Regions from separate parts of the Rhizobium sophoriradicis genome, predicted to be linked through region 3. Evidence: predicted binding sites of a transcription regulator. Region 3 holds the regulator's gene; each other region holds the start of a gene.

Region 1 (3,301 bases), 460 kb from region 3:
CCTGTTCCGGATGCCGGAATGAGTGCAGGCTTTCGCCTATCACATCATGTCCATACCGCCAGTTCAGCGCGCTCGATGCGCTGAACCATCTTAGATGATGGGCGGATTCATGGACGATGCTGTGAAAGGCCGTTGGCCTATCACATCATGTCCATACCGCCCATGCCGCCCATGCCGCCCGGCATAGCCGGAGCGTCCTTCTTCGGCAGCTCGGCGATCATGGCTTCGGTAGTGATCAGCAGCGATGCAACGGAAGCGGCATCCTGCAGGGCGGTGCGAACGACCTTGACCGGGTCGATGATGCCCATGCCGATCATGTCGCCATATTCGCCGGTCTGGGCGTTGTAACCCCAGTTGTCCTGATCCTTGTCGAGGATCTTGCCGACAACGATCGAGGCTTCGTCGCCTGCGTTCTCAGCGATCTGGCGGGCCGGAGCCTGCAGCGCGCGGCGAACGATGTTGACGCCGGCTTCCTGGTCGTCGTTGATGCCCTTGGAGGTGATCTTGACGGAGGAGCGCAGCAGGGCAACGCCGCCGCCCGGTACGATGCCTTCCTGAACGGCAGCGCGCGTCGCGTTGAGGGCGTCGTCGATGCGGTCCTTCTTTTCCTTGACTTCGACTTCGGTCGAACCGCCGACGCGGATGACGGCAACGCCGCCGGCGAGCTTGGCAAGGCGTTCCTGCAGCTTCTCGCGATCGTAGTCGGAGGTGGTCTCTTCGATCTGCGCCTTGATCTGGGCAACACGGCCTTCGATGTCGGACTTGGCACCCGAACCATCGACGATCGTGGTGTTTTCCTTGGAGATCGAAACCTTCTTGGCGCGGCCGAGCATGTCGAGCGTGACGGATTCGAGCTTGATGCCGAGATCTTCGGAGATGACAGTGCCGCCCGTCAGGATGGCGATGTCTTCGAGCATGGCCTTGCGGCGGTCGCCGAAGCCAGGGGCCTTGACGGCAGCGATCTTCAGGCCGCCGCGCAGCTTGTTGACGACGAGCGTTGCAAGGGCTTCGCCTTCGACATCTTCAGCAATGATGAGGAGCGGCTTGCCGGTCTGGACGACGGCTTCGAGAACCGGGAGCATCGACTGCAGGTTCGAGAGCTTCTTCTCGTGGAGGAGAATGAAGACGTCTTCGAGGTCGGCAACCATCTTTTCCGGGTTGGTGACGAAGTAGGGGCTGAGGTAGCCGCGGTCGAACTGCATGCCTTCGACGACTTCGAGTTCGGTTTCGGCGGTCTTGGCTTCTTCAACCGTGATGACGCCTTCGTTGCCGACCTTCTGCATGGCTTCGGCAATGTCGAGGCCAACCTGGCGCTCGCCGTTTGCCGAGATCGTGCCGACCTGGGCGACTTCTTCCGACGTGTTGATCTTCTTGGCCTTGGCCTGGAGATCCTTGACGACTTCGGCGACGGCGAGATCGATGCCGCGCTTCAGGTCCATCGGGTTCATGCCGGCGGCAACGGCCTTGGCGCCTTCGCGAACGATCGCCTGGGCAAGAACGGTTGCAGTCGTGGTGCCGTCGCCGGCGATGTCGTTGGTCTTCGAAGCAACTTCGCGGACCATCTGGGCGCCCATGTTTTCGAACTTGTCTTCGAGTTCGATTTCCTTGGCGACGGAAACGCCGTCCTTGGTGATGCGCGGCGCGCCGAAGGACTTGTCGATGATGACGTTACGACCCTTCGGGCCGAGCGTGACCTTGACTGCATCGGCGAGAATGTCGACGCCGCGCAGCATCTTTTCGCGCGCGGTGCGGCCAAACTTGATTTCTTTAGCTGCCATGTTTGTGACTCCTGAATTCGATTTGTTCGGGCAAAAGCCCGTCAGTCATTTCGGGAAAGCGGATCGGCCAATCAGCCGATGATGCCCATGATGTCGGCTTCCTTCATGATCAGAAGGTCTTCGCCGTTGATCTTGACTTCGGTGCCGGACCACTTGCCGAACAGCACGCGGTCGCCAGCCTTGACGTCGAGTGCGACGACCTTGCCGGACTCGTCACGAGCGCCGGAACCGACGGCGACGATTTCGCCTTCCTGCGGCTTTTCCTTGGCGGTGTCAGGAATGATGATCCCGCCCTTGGTCTTCTCTTCGGACTCGACGCGACGAACGACGACGCGGTCGTGAAGCGGACGGAAATTGGTGCTTGCCATTGTCTAATCCCTCGATCGAATGACATTCGCGGGCCGGAGTGGCCCACATGGATAGGTGTTAGCACTCCCTTGCGGTGAGTGCTAGCGACGTGCATTTAGGGATGGCTCCGAAAGGAGTCAATGATAGCAATCACGAATTTTTGTGCCGGAATTGTGAAGAGGCCGGAGAAATGCCGGAGATTTCGGCCGAACTCTCTGTCGCGGCCGAGCCTTGCCGATCACGCGCCGGATTGTCGCGACTGAGCTTTGTGGTGGCTGATGGCGAAGAAAATGCCTTGCCATCGTCCTGCGCCTTTGCAATGTCACCGGTGACTGCAGCAACTCGGGATATTGGAATGGCCAAGCGGATAGAAACCTTCTCTGAGATCACGGATCGCTATGATGTGGTGCTCTGTGATGTCTGGGGCGTCGTTCACAACGGCGTCGATCCGTTCCCCAAGGCTGCCGCGGCCCTTCAGGCCGCCCGCGAGAGAGGCCTCGCCGTCGTCCTCATCACCAATTCGCCGCGCCTTTCCTGGCAGGTCGTCGAGCAGTTGCTTCATATCGGCGTGCCTGACATCGCCTTCGACAGGATCGTCACCTCGGGCGACGTCACGCGCGGGCTGATTTCCGAGGGACCGAAGACGGTCTTTCTGCTCGGCCCCGAGCGTGACAAAGCGCTTCTCGAAGGCATCGGCGTCGAGCGGGTGCCGGCAGGCGAAGCGCGATCGCTCGTCTGCACCGGCTTTTTCGACGATGAGACCGAGAAGCCGGAAGATTACACCGACATGCTTCTGGATTTTCAGGCGCGCGAAGTGCCGATGATCTGCGCCAATCCCGACCTCGTCGTCGAGCGCGGCCACCGCATCATTCCCTGCGCCGGCGCCATGGCCGCCTATTACGAGCAGCTCGGCGGCAAAACCCGCATCGCCGGTAAGCCGCACCGGCCGATCTACGAGGCGACGCTGGCCGCTGCCCGCGAACTTCGCGGCGATGTCCCCACTGAGCGCGTGCTGGCGATCGGCGACGGCATGCCGACCGATGTCCGCGGCGCCTTGAATTTTGGCCTCGACCTTCTCTACATCAGCGGCGGGATCCACGCCAAGGAATACACCTTGAACGGCGAAACCGACGAGGCAATCCTCAACGCCTACCTCGAACGGGAAAACGCCGCGC
Region 2 (3,301 bases), on a different replicon from region 3:
CGGCATCTTGACCAGACCCGAGGCCTGGCCGGTCGAGATCGCCGCTTTCCCCGGCGCCTTGAAGCAGCGCCGCGTCGTCCCTGTCGTCTTGATCGAGCAGGTCCTGCAGCGTCGCATCCTCGTCCTCACCAGCCAACTCGTCGCAGGCTTGCATCCAATGACGCAGGTCCGCCCCTTCAGGGCGGCCTTCGGCCTCCCAGATTTCGTAGGCCCGCCGGCGTATCTGTTCGTGTTTGTCTGTGGCCATGATCTTCTCCAGTTCCGACCTGACCTCGCGGTTGGTTCGCCGTGTCTTAAGGCGTGTTGATGGTGGGAAGAAAATCCTCCACCTGCTTGCGCTCATTCTTTGAAAGCGTCTCCACCCGCTCCTGCCAGAAGCGTTCAGCCGCCGGCGGATCCTCCTCCCATTGACGAACAGTGGTGATGTTGTCGTCGATCTTGGACCGGCGGCGCCCCCCGAGGCTCAGATACTCTCTCGCGAGTTTCAGGCTCGGAGTTTCAGCGCCGCTGTCTCGATCCAACGTCGAATCCGCATTGCGCCGGGCTGCGTCCGACGCTCTTTGACGATCGGTTTCGGCTCGCTCAGTGTCGAAGGAACGCGCGTCGTCGGTTCCGCTTTCAGGTGGCGTGCTGGTTTTGGGAGTCGTCATGGATCACCTCTAGATGCTGTGATCCATTAACCTTCGCCAGCTGTGAGAGTTCCGCACGCTGGCAATTGTTTGAGAGGGGCAATCAGTGAACGGCCATGCTTACCATGCGATAAGGGTGCATAGCCTCGAACTGCGAGATCATCGCCGTCGCCTCGAGCAATACGCGCTCGGCATTCTCGGGATCGTCCCGGGCGAGTTCGTCGGCGTTGACGCGGATCGCTTCGGCCATGTTGTTCGACAGTACAGCAAAGTGCATATTGCCCTCGACGAGGGCCTCGCGCGCCGTATCCTCCAGCGTACGAGCGATATCGACGAAGATTTCCTCGCGTTCCTCGATACTGAGGTCTTTGATAATATTGGTCTTCTCTTCCATGTCACTCACTCCTAAAGACGTGGGACGGTGATCGAGCTCATCGAGCCTCGATCGCCTGAGAGCTAGGAACGCCGAAATCCGGATTCAAGCCGGAACAGTTTTGAACTCGTCTTATCAGACGAGGGGACGACCATCGTCATTAGCCCGAACGCAGGAGCCGGCCTTCGGTTCCCCGGCGCCATTAGCAGTCACCGGCAGAGAGTGCTAATTTTTCTGCGTCGCCCCTTGAAATCGAAAAACCATCGAACCAGATCAATCGCGCAAGGCGCGCGACCTTGCACCCGTCCGGACTGGTCATCAGGTCCGGTCTGGCGAACAACGTCATCATTGTTTGTCGATGGAGGAAGACATGTCGTTCCGACCGCTTCATGACCGTATTCTCGTCCGCCGCGTCGATTCCGAGGAAAAGACCAAGGGCGGTATCATCATTCCCGACACCGCCAAGGAAAAGCCGCAGGAAGGCGAGGTCATCGCCGTCGGCCCCGGCGCGCGCGATGATGCTGGCCAGGTCCAGCCGCTCGACGTCAAGGTCGGCGACCGCATCCTGTTCGGCAAGTGGTCCGGCACCGAGATCAAGATCAATGGCGAAGACCTGCTGATCATGAAGGAGAGCGACGTGATGGGTATCATCGAAGCCCAGAGCGAAGGAAAGCAGGCCGCCTGAGACCCTCAGGACGTGGTCAATGCTAGCTGCCTATGAAGGAGTGAGGACATGGCTGCTAAAGAAGTCAAATTCAACGTCGAAGCCCGTGAGAAGCTGCTGCGCGGCGTCGACATCCTGGCCAACGCCGTGAAGGTAACGCTTGGCCCGAAGGGCCGCAACGTCGTGATCGACAAATCCTTCGGCGCGCCGCGCATCACCAAGGACGGCGTTTCCGTCGCCAAGGAAATCGAACTTGAAGACAAGTTCGAAAACATGGGCGCTCAGATGGTCCGCGAAGTGGCTTCGAAGACCAGCGACATCGCCGGCGACGGTACCACGACTGCGACCGTTCTCGCCCAGGCGATCGTCAAGGAGGGCGCCAAGGCCGTTACCTCAGGCATGAACCCGATGGACCTGAAGCGCGGCATCGATCTCGCCGTCACCGCTATCGTCGCGGAACTGAAGGCCAACGCCCGTAGTATCTCCAACAATTCCGAAATTGCCCAGGTCGGCACTATTTCAGCCAACGGTGATTCCGAGATCGGCCGCTTCCTGGCGGAGGCGATGGAAAAGGTCGGCAATGACGGCGTCATCACGGTTGAAGAAGCCAAGACCGCCGAAACCGAACTCGAAGTCGTCGAAGGCATGCAGTTCGACCGCGGCTATCTCAGCCCCTATTTCGTCACCAATGCCGACAAGATGCGGGTCGAGTTCGAGGATCCCTATATCCTGATCCACGAGAAGAAACTGTCGAACCTGCAGTCGATGCTCCCGATCCTCGAAGCCGTCGTCCAGTCCGGCAAGCCGCTTCTCATCATCGCCGAAGACGTGGAAGGCGAAGCGCTTGCAACGCTCGTCGTCAACAAGCTGCGCGGCGGCCTGAAGATCGCTGCCGTCAAGGCCCCTGGCTTCGGCGACCGCCGCAAGGCGATGCTCGAAGACATCGCCGTGCTCACTGCCGGCACTGTCATCTCCGAAGACCTCGGCATCAAGCTCGAATCGGTCACGCTCGACATGCTCGGCCGCGCCAAGAAAGTGTCGGTCGAGAAGGAGAACACCACGATCGTCGACGGTTCGGGCGCCAAGTCCGACATCGAAGGCCGGATTGCCCAGATCAAGGCGCAGATCGAAGAGACCACCTCTGACTACGACCGCGAGAAGCTGCAGGAACGTCTTGCCAAGCTCGCCGGCGGCGTTGCCGTCATCCGCGTCGGCGGCTCGACGGAGGTCGAAGTGAAGGAAAAGAAGGACCGCGTCGACGATGCACTTCACGCAACCCGCGCGGCGGTCGAGGAAGGCATCCTGCCGGGCGGCGGCGTGGCGCTGCTGCGCACCGTCAAGGCGCTTGAAAAAGTCCAGACCGCCAATGCCGACCAGCGCGTCGGCGTCGAGATCGTTCGCCGCGCACTCGAGGCGCCGGCTCGCCAGATCGCCGAGAACGCCGGTGCGGAGGGCTCGGTGGTCGTCGGCAAGCTGCGCGAGAAAAGCGAGTTCTCCTATGGCTGGAACGCGCAGACGGACGAATATGGCGACCTTTATGCGCAGGGCGTCATCGATCCGGCCAAGGTCGTTCGCACCGCCCTTCAGGACGCGGCCTCCATCGCTGGTCTTCTCGTGACGACGGAAGCCATGGTC
Region 3 (3,301 bases):
TCGGGCTCGACGAAATTCAGCTCGGCTGCCGATTTTGCGGTGAAGCCGAGCGGCCCGATCAGTTCCTGGATCTCGCGGATCTTGCCGGCATTGTGGCTGGCGACAACGATGGTCTTCGTTTCAAGCTTGCGCATTCAGATATCCTGTTCGATGCCCCAGATTTTCGCCTCCGCGCATTCCAGGCTGTTGCCGGCCGGATCGCGGAAATAGATCGAGCGGCCGCCATTCGGCCAATGCACCTCGGATTCGATCGCCACACCTGCCGCCTTCAGCCGTTCGGCCATCGCATCGATATTGCGGCCGGCGACCCGGAAGCAGGCATGGCCCTCGCCGCTCGTGCCGTGCGGCGGCACCTGCAGCGCATTGGGCGCCGGCGGCTTGACCGTTTCCTCGGGGTTGAAGATCAGCAGCACGCCGGGGCCGCAGCGGAAGAAGACATGCCGGTTGGCCGCACGGGTGATCTTTTCAAGTCCGAGAACGTCTTCGTAGAAGACCTCGGCCGCATCGAGATCCCGCGCATAAAGCGCCGTTTCCAGCATGCCTTCCAGCATGGGGGTCATCCCGCAATCGCTTGTTTCTGCAGGGCGACGAGTTCGCCGATGCCGTTCTTGGCAAGACCCATCAGCGAGGTGAATTCCTCTTCGGTAAACGGCGTGCCTTCGGCCGTGCCCTGGATCTCGACGATGCCGCCGGCGCCGGTCATGACGAAATTGGCATCGGTCTCAGCCGAAGAATCCTCGAGGTAGTCGAGGTCGATCACCGCCTGGCTGGCGAAGACGCCGCAGGAGATGGCGGCGACATGATCCTTCAGGACCCGGTCAACCTTGATCATGTTGCGGCTTTCCATCCACTTCAGGCAATCGTAAAGCGCGATCCAGCCACCGGTGATCGACGCGGTCCGCGTGCCGCCATCGGCCTGGATGACATCGCAATCGAGGGTGATCTGCCGTTCGCCGAGCGCCTGCAGATCAACGACGGCGCGCAGGGACCGGCCGATCAGCCGCTGGATTTCCTGGGTGCGGCCACCCTGCTTGCCGGCGGCCGCCTCGCGCTTCATGCGTTCGCCAGTCGCCCGCGGCAGCATGCCGTATTCGGCCGTCACCCAGCCTTTGCCGGTATTGCGCAGCCACGGCGGCGTCTTTTCCTCGAGGCTTGCGGTACACAGCACATGCGTATCGCCGAACTTCACCAGGCAGGAGCCTTCCGCATGCTTGGAAAAGTTGCGCTCGAACGAGACCTTGCGCATCTGGTCGGTTTTTCTGCCTGAAGGCCGCATTCTTATCTCCTGGAGTTGCTGACCGCTTCTACGATTGGCTGCGCCCATTTGCAAATTCCCTTTTGCCACGGGGCTGAGTTTGACTATATTTTCGGGAAGCATCATCAGTGTGGGTTCGAGAGCTTCATGGGCATCAGGTCGACGTCGGTTTCAGATGCCGTTGCCGTGCTGGACGAGCGCTCCCGGGAAATCTTTCGCCGCATCGTCGAAGGGTATCTGGAAAGCGGTGAACCACTCGGCTCGCGCAATCTATCCCGCCTCCTGCCGATGTCGCTGTCGCCGGCCTCGGTGCGCAACGTCATGAGCGATCTCGAAGAACTCGGCCTGATCTATTCGCCGCATGTCAGCGCCGGCCGGCTGCCGACCCAGATCGGCCTGCGCTTCTTCGTCGATGCCTTCATGCAGATCGGCGATCTCTCCGCCGAGGAGCGCGCAAATATCGACCGTCAGGTGCGGGCCGAAAGCGGCGGCAATCCGGTCGAATCGATGATGAATGAGGCGAGCCGCATGCTGTCGGGCATTTCGCGCGGCGCCGGCCTCGTCATCACCTCGAAGAGCGATCCGGTGCTGAAACATGTCGAGTTCATCCGGCTGGAGCCGACAAAGGCGCTCGCCGTGCTCGTCGGCGATCACGACCAGGTGGAAAACCGCATCATCGAGCTGCCGGCCGGCGTCACCTCCTCGCAGCTGACGGAGGCGGCAAATTTCCTCAATGCGCACATGTCCGGCCAGACCCTGCCGGAGCTGCGCAAACAATTGAGCCGGCTGAAGGATGATGTCCGCCACGAGCTCGATGCGCTCTCGCGCGATCTCGTCGAGCGCGGCATCGCCGTCTGGGCCGGCAGCCCGGACGAAGGAAAGCCCGCCCAGCTGATCATTCGCGGCCGCGCCAACCTGCTCGAAGGGCTCGGTGGCGCCGAGGATCTCGACCGGCTGCGCATGCTGTTCGACGATCTCGAAAAGAAGGACAGCCTGATCGAGATCCTCAATCTGGCCGAAAGCGGCTCGGGCGTGCGCATCTTCATCGGCTCGGAAAACAAGCTCTTCTCGCTGTCGGGCTCATCGCTGATCGTCGCCCCCTATCGTGATGATGACGATCGGATCGTCGGCGCTGTCGGCGTCATCGGCCCGACGCGGCTCAATTATTCCCGCATCGTGCCGATGGTGGATTACACCGCCCAGCTCGTCTCCCGCCTTTCGCGCAATCCGCTTTGACGCGCTTTAGCTCATTGTTTTGATCCATGTCGTTATCCCGGAACCGCTGCACACTTCCGGGCGACATGCATTAGCGCGCAAGTCCGCGGAATTTTCGCTTCTTTGTCACGCAGGCTTGATTTTTTTCGGTCAAACCTCGATATCGGGCGCATCTGAAGACACCAACCGGAGACCGTCATGATCGATGAAACGACGAAAAACGGACCTGACGCAACTGCGGCCGATTCCGCAGCCGACGCTGCCGCCTACGTCGAGAACGATACCGTGCAGGAAGAGACCGCCCAGCCAGACCCGCTTGAGCTTCTGAAAGCCGAAAACAGCGAGCTGCGCGACCGCTACCTGCGCCTTGCCGCCGAGATGGACAATCTGCGCCGCCGCACCGAGCGCGAGGTCAAGGACGCCAAGTCCTATTCGGTCGCCGGTTTTGCCCGCGACATGCTCGCCGTCTCCGATAATCTGCGCCGGGCGCTGGATGCCATCTCTCCGGAAGCCAAGGCCACGGCCGATGCCGGCCTGACCACGCTGATCGAGGGTGTGGAGATGACCGAGCGGGCCATGCTGTCGGCGCTCGAGCGCCATGGCGTGCGCAAACTCGAGCCGGTCGGCCAGAAGTTCGATCCGAATTTCCATCAGGCGATGTTCGAGGTGCCGAACCCGGAGGTGCCGAACAACACGGTCGTCCAGGTCGTGCAGGCGGGCTTCACCATCGGCGAGCGCGTGCTGCGTCCGGCCATGGTCGGTGTCGCCAAGGGCGGGCCGAAGCCGGTCGAGGCAGAGGCCAATTCCGTCTTCGACGAGAAGGACGCCTGA
Region 4 (3,301 bases), 950 kb from region 3:
CGGATCGATGACGCCCTGCGCGTAGAGATCGCCATATTCGCCGGTCTGGGCGTTCCAGCCGTAAGCGAATTCGCTCTTCTCCCGCAGCTTGCCGACGATGATCGAACCTTCCGCGCCTGCGTTTTCGGCGATCTGGCGAACCGGCGCCTCGATTGCACGACGAACGATGTCGACGCCGACGCGCTGGTCATCATTGGCCGTCTTGATAGCGTCGAGCGCCTTGACCGCGCGCAGCAATGCCACGCCGCCGCCGGGCAGGATGCCTTCTTCGACCGCCGCGCGGGTTGCATGCAGCGCGTCGTCGACGCGGTCCTTCTTTTCCTTCACTTCGACTTCCGTCGAGCCGCCGACGCGGATGACGGCAACGCCGCCGGCGAGCTTGGCAAGACGTTCCTGCAGCTTCTCGCGGTCGTAGTCGGAGGTGGTCTCTTCGATCTGGGCGCGGATCTGAGCGGTGCGACCGTCAAGTTCCGCCTTCGAACCGGCACCATCGATGATGGTGGTGTTTTCCTTCTCGATCGCCACCTTCTTGGCCCGGCCGAGCATGTTGAGCGTCACATTCTCGAGCTTGATGCCGAGGTCTTCGGAGATGACGGTGCCGCCGGTCAGGATGGCGATGTCTTCGAGCATGGCCTTGCGGCGGTCGCCGAAGCCGGGGGCCTTGACGGCAGCGATCTTCAGGCCGCCGCGGAGCTTGTTGACGACGAGCGTTGCAAGCGCTTCGCCTTCGACATCTTCAGCGATGATGAGGAGCGGCTTGCCGGACTGAACGACAGCTTCGAGAACCGGCAGCATCGACTGCAGGTTCGACAGTTTCTTCTCGTGGATCAGGATATAGGGATCCTCGAGCTCGACCCGCATCTTGTCCTGGTTGGTGACGAAGTAGGGGCTGAGATAGCCGCGGTCGAACTGCATGCCTTCGACGACTTCGAGTTCGGTTTCGGCGGTCTTGGCCTCTTCGACCGTGATGACGCCTTCGTTGCCGACCTTTTCCATCGCTTCGGCGAGATAGCGGCCGATCTCGGAATCACCGTTGGCTGAAATAGTACCGACCTGGGCAATTTCGGAATTGTTGGAGATCTTGCGGGCGTTAGCCTTCAATTCCGCGACCACCGCGTCGACGGCAAGATCGATGCCGCGCTTCAGATCCATCGGGTTCATGCCGGAGGCAACCGCCTTTGCGCCCTCCTTGACGATCGCCTGGGCGAGAACGGTCGCCGTCGTGGTACCGTCGCCGGCGAGATCATTCGTCTTGGATGCTACTTCACGCAGCATTTGAGCACCCATGTTTTCGAACTTGTCTTCGAGTTCGATTTCCTTGGCGACCGAAACGCCGTCCTTGGTGATGCGCGGCGCGCCGAAGGACTTGTCGATCACAACGTTGCGGCCCTTCGGGCCGAGCGTTACTTTCACCGCATTGGCCAATACATCGACCCCACGCAGCATGCGTTCACGGGCATCGCTATGAAATTTGACTTCTTTCGCAGCCATTCTGTAACTCCTTCAATAGGCAGCTTTTTTGACTAATGCGCGGAAATCGCCTCAGGCGGCGATCTTTTCGGCGGCCCGGGCCTCGATGATGCCCATGACATCGCTTTCCTTCATGATCAGCAGGTCTTCGCCGTTGATCTTGATCTCAGTGCCGGACCACTTGCCGAACAGGATGCGGTCGCCGACCTTGACGTCGAGCGGCTGGACCTGGCCAGCATCATCGCGCGCGCCGGGGCCGACGGCGATAACCTCGCCTTCCTGCGGCTTTTCCTTGGCGGTATCGGGTATGATGATGCCGCCCTTGGTCTTTTCCTCGGAATCGACGCGGCGGACGAGAATGCGATCATGAAGCGGTCGGAACGACATGTTTTCCTCCAATGGACAAACAATAATGATGTTGTTCCCCTGGCCGGACCGGATGACCAGTCCGGGCGGGTGCAAAACCTCGATCGAGCGTTCTGCGCGCAATGATCTGGTTTTGCGCTTTTCCCATTTCAAGAGGGCGCCATAAAAAAATTAGCACTCACTCGGAGTGGCTGCTAACATCCTGTAAAGGAACAATAAACAGGGTGGACGCGTTCAGAAATCCGTTGATGGCCGCAAAATTTTGCGCCACCTTTCGAGCGTCATGAAACGGAGATGAAGCATGCAATTTTCATCAGATCTGGAGCGTCAGCTGAACGGCTATGGACTGACCACCGCGCATATCCTCTATCGCATTCCTGATTTTGAATCCGTGCTGCAGACCTATGTCTGGCAGGATTACGACCTCGCCCCGGACTTTCCGGAAATGCACAAGTTTCTCGATTTCTGGCAGTCGACGCTCGACGGGCCGCTACACTCCGTTCGCTACACCCATCAGCAACTGATCGGACCTAACGAATGGCGCCGCGTCATGGGCGAGTTCAAGCTCCACTAGCTCCGGCATCCATCGCAGTCGATAATCCGGCCGCGCGATCCTGCGAAGCCCGACCGATCACTCGTGCTCTGCAGGGCATGGCCAAGTTGCCGGCGCCGAGAGGCCGGGCGGCAGCTTGGTCGAGGCATCGCCGCAGGCGAGCTCGATCTGCGCCTGTTCGAGCCCGGCGGCAGCCGAGAGGTCGAGGCCCTCGATGCGGGTCAGGAACATGAAGGCGCGCTCGAATGTCGCCGGGCCTTCGAAGGTGGCGTTGGAGAGATCGGCGCGGGAGAGATTTGCGAAGGAGAATTTCACCCCCGTCAGCACTGCCTTGTCGAAATCGGCGCGGCCGAGTTCGGCCTTTTCGAAGCTCACGCCGGCGAGCCGGGCGCCGCCGAAATTGGCGCGCTGCAGCTCAGCGCCGGCGAAGGAAGCGCCTTCGGCGGCAATATTCGCGAAACTGGCGCGATAGGCCTCGACCTTGGCGAAGTTGGCCCCTTCGGCATGTGAGCCTTCGAGCGAGGCACGCACCAAAGTCGCCTTCTCCAGATTGGCGGATTTGAAATTCGCACCACTGAGATCGGTCAGCGAGAAATCGGTGCTGAAGAGATTGGCGCCTTCGAGATCACTGCCCTGCAGCATCAGGTTTTTCTTCGAGCATTCCTGCCAGTCGAGCTTCGGCGAGGCCGTGCTGCCGCAATCGGCAGCGCGCGTAGAGATCGGAGCGGCGGCGAGAAGAAGGAAGGCAAGGAGGCCGAGCGCCGATCGATGCATTGCCATTGAACTGTTGATCTCCATGACGCTTATCACGCCGCCTCTCGCGAAGCAGGCGCTCCCATTTCTACACAGCTCAGAATACAATAAAAAGATGGCGAACGCGCCGGCAATGATTTGCGGGGTCACTCCGTCCGA

Evidence for each region. The regulator HrcA, encoded in region 3, represses chaperone genes, less so after heat shock. The targets are predictions, from matches to a motif close to GTTAGCACTCNCNNNNNGNGAGTGCTAAC.
Region 1: a site for HrcA is predicted at 2,204-2,232, ahead of groES (co-chaperone GroES). Genes of this name have one in related genera too.
Region 2: a site for HrcA is predicted at 1,204-1,232, ahead of groES (co-chaperone GroES). Genes of this name have one in related genera too.
Region 4: a site for HrcA is predicted at 2,007-2,035, ahead of groES (co-chaperone GroES). Genes of this name have one in related genera too.

The regions. Positions count from the first base shown of each region.
Region 1 is NZ_CP104152.1:463,253-466,553, forward strand. It holds gene groL (chaperonin GroEL) at 141-1,778, opposite strand; gene groES (co-chaperone GroES) at 1,850-2,146, opposite strand; gene N2597_RS02225 (TIGR01459 family HAD-type hydrolase) at 2,482-3,301, shown strand, end outside.
Region 2 is NZ_CP104154.1:519,390-522,690, reverse strand. It holds gene N2597_RS27980 (DUF2934 domain-containing protein) at 1-247, opposite strand, end outside; gene N2597_RS27975 (hypothetical protein) at 294-650, opposite strand; gene N2597_RS27970 (hypothetical protein) at 733-1,023, opposite strand; gene groES (co-chaperone GroES) at 1,373-1,687, shown strand; gene groL (chaperonin GroEL) at 1,736-3,301, shown strand, end outside.
Region 3 is NZ_CP104152.1:4,675-7,975, forward strand. It holds gene rdgB (RdgB/HAM1 family non-canonical purine NTP pyrophosphatase) at 1-134, opposite strand, end outside; gene N2597_RS00025 (VOC family protein) at 135-560, opposite strand; gene rph (ribonuclease PH) at 557-1,276, opposite strand; gene hrcA (heat-inducible transcriptional repressor HrcA) at 1,403-2,491, shown strand; gene grpE (nucleotide exchange factor GrpE) at 2,669-3,301, shown strand.
Region 4 is NZ_CP104152.1:956,675-959,975, reverse strand. It holds gene groL (chaperonin GroEL) at 1-1,491, opposite strand, end outside; gene groES (co-chaperone GroES) at 1,543-1,857, opposite strand; gene N2597_RS04725 (usg protein) at 2,138-2,410, shown strand; gene N2597_RS04720 (pentapeptide repeat-containing protein) at 2,468-3,169, opposite strand.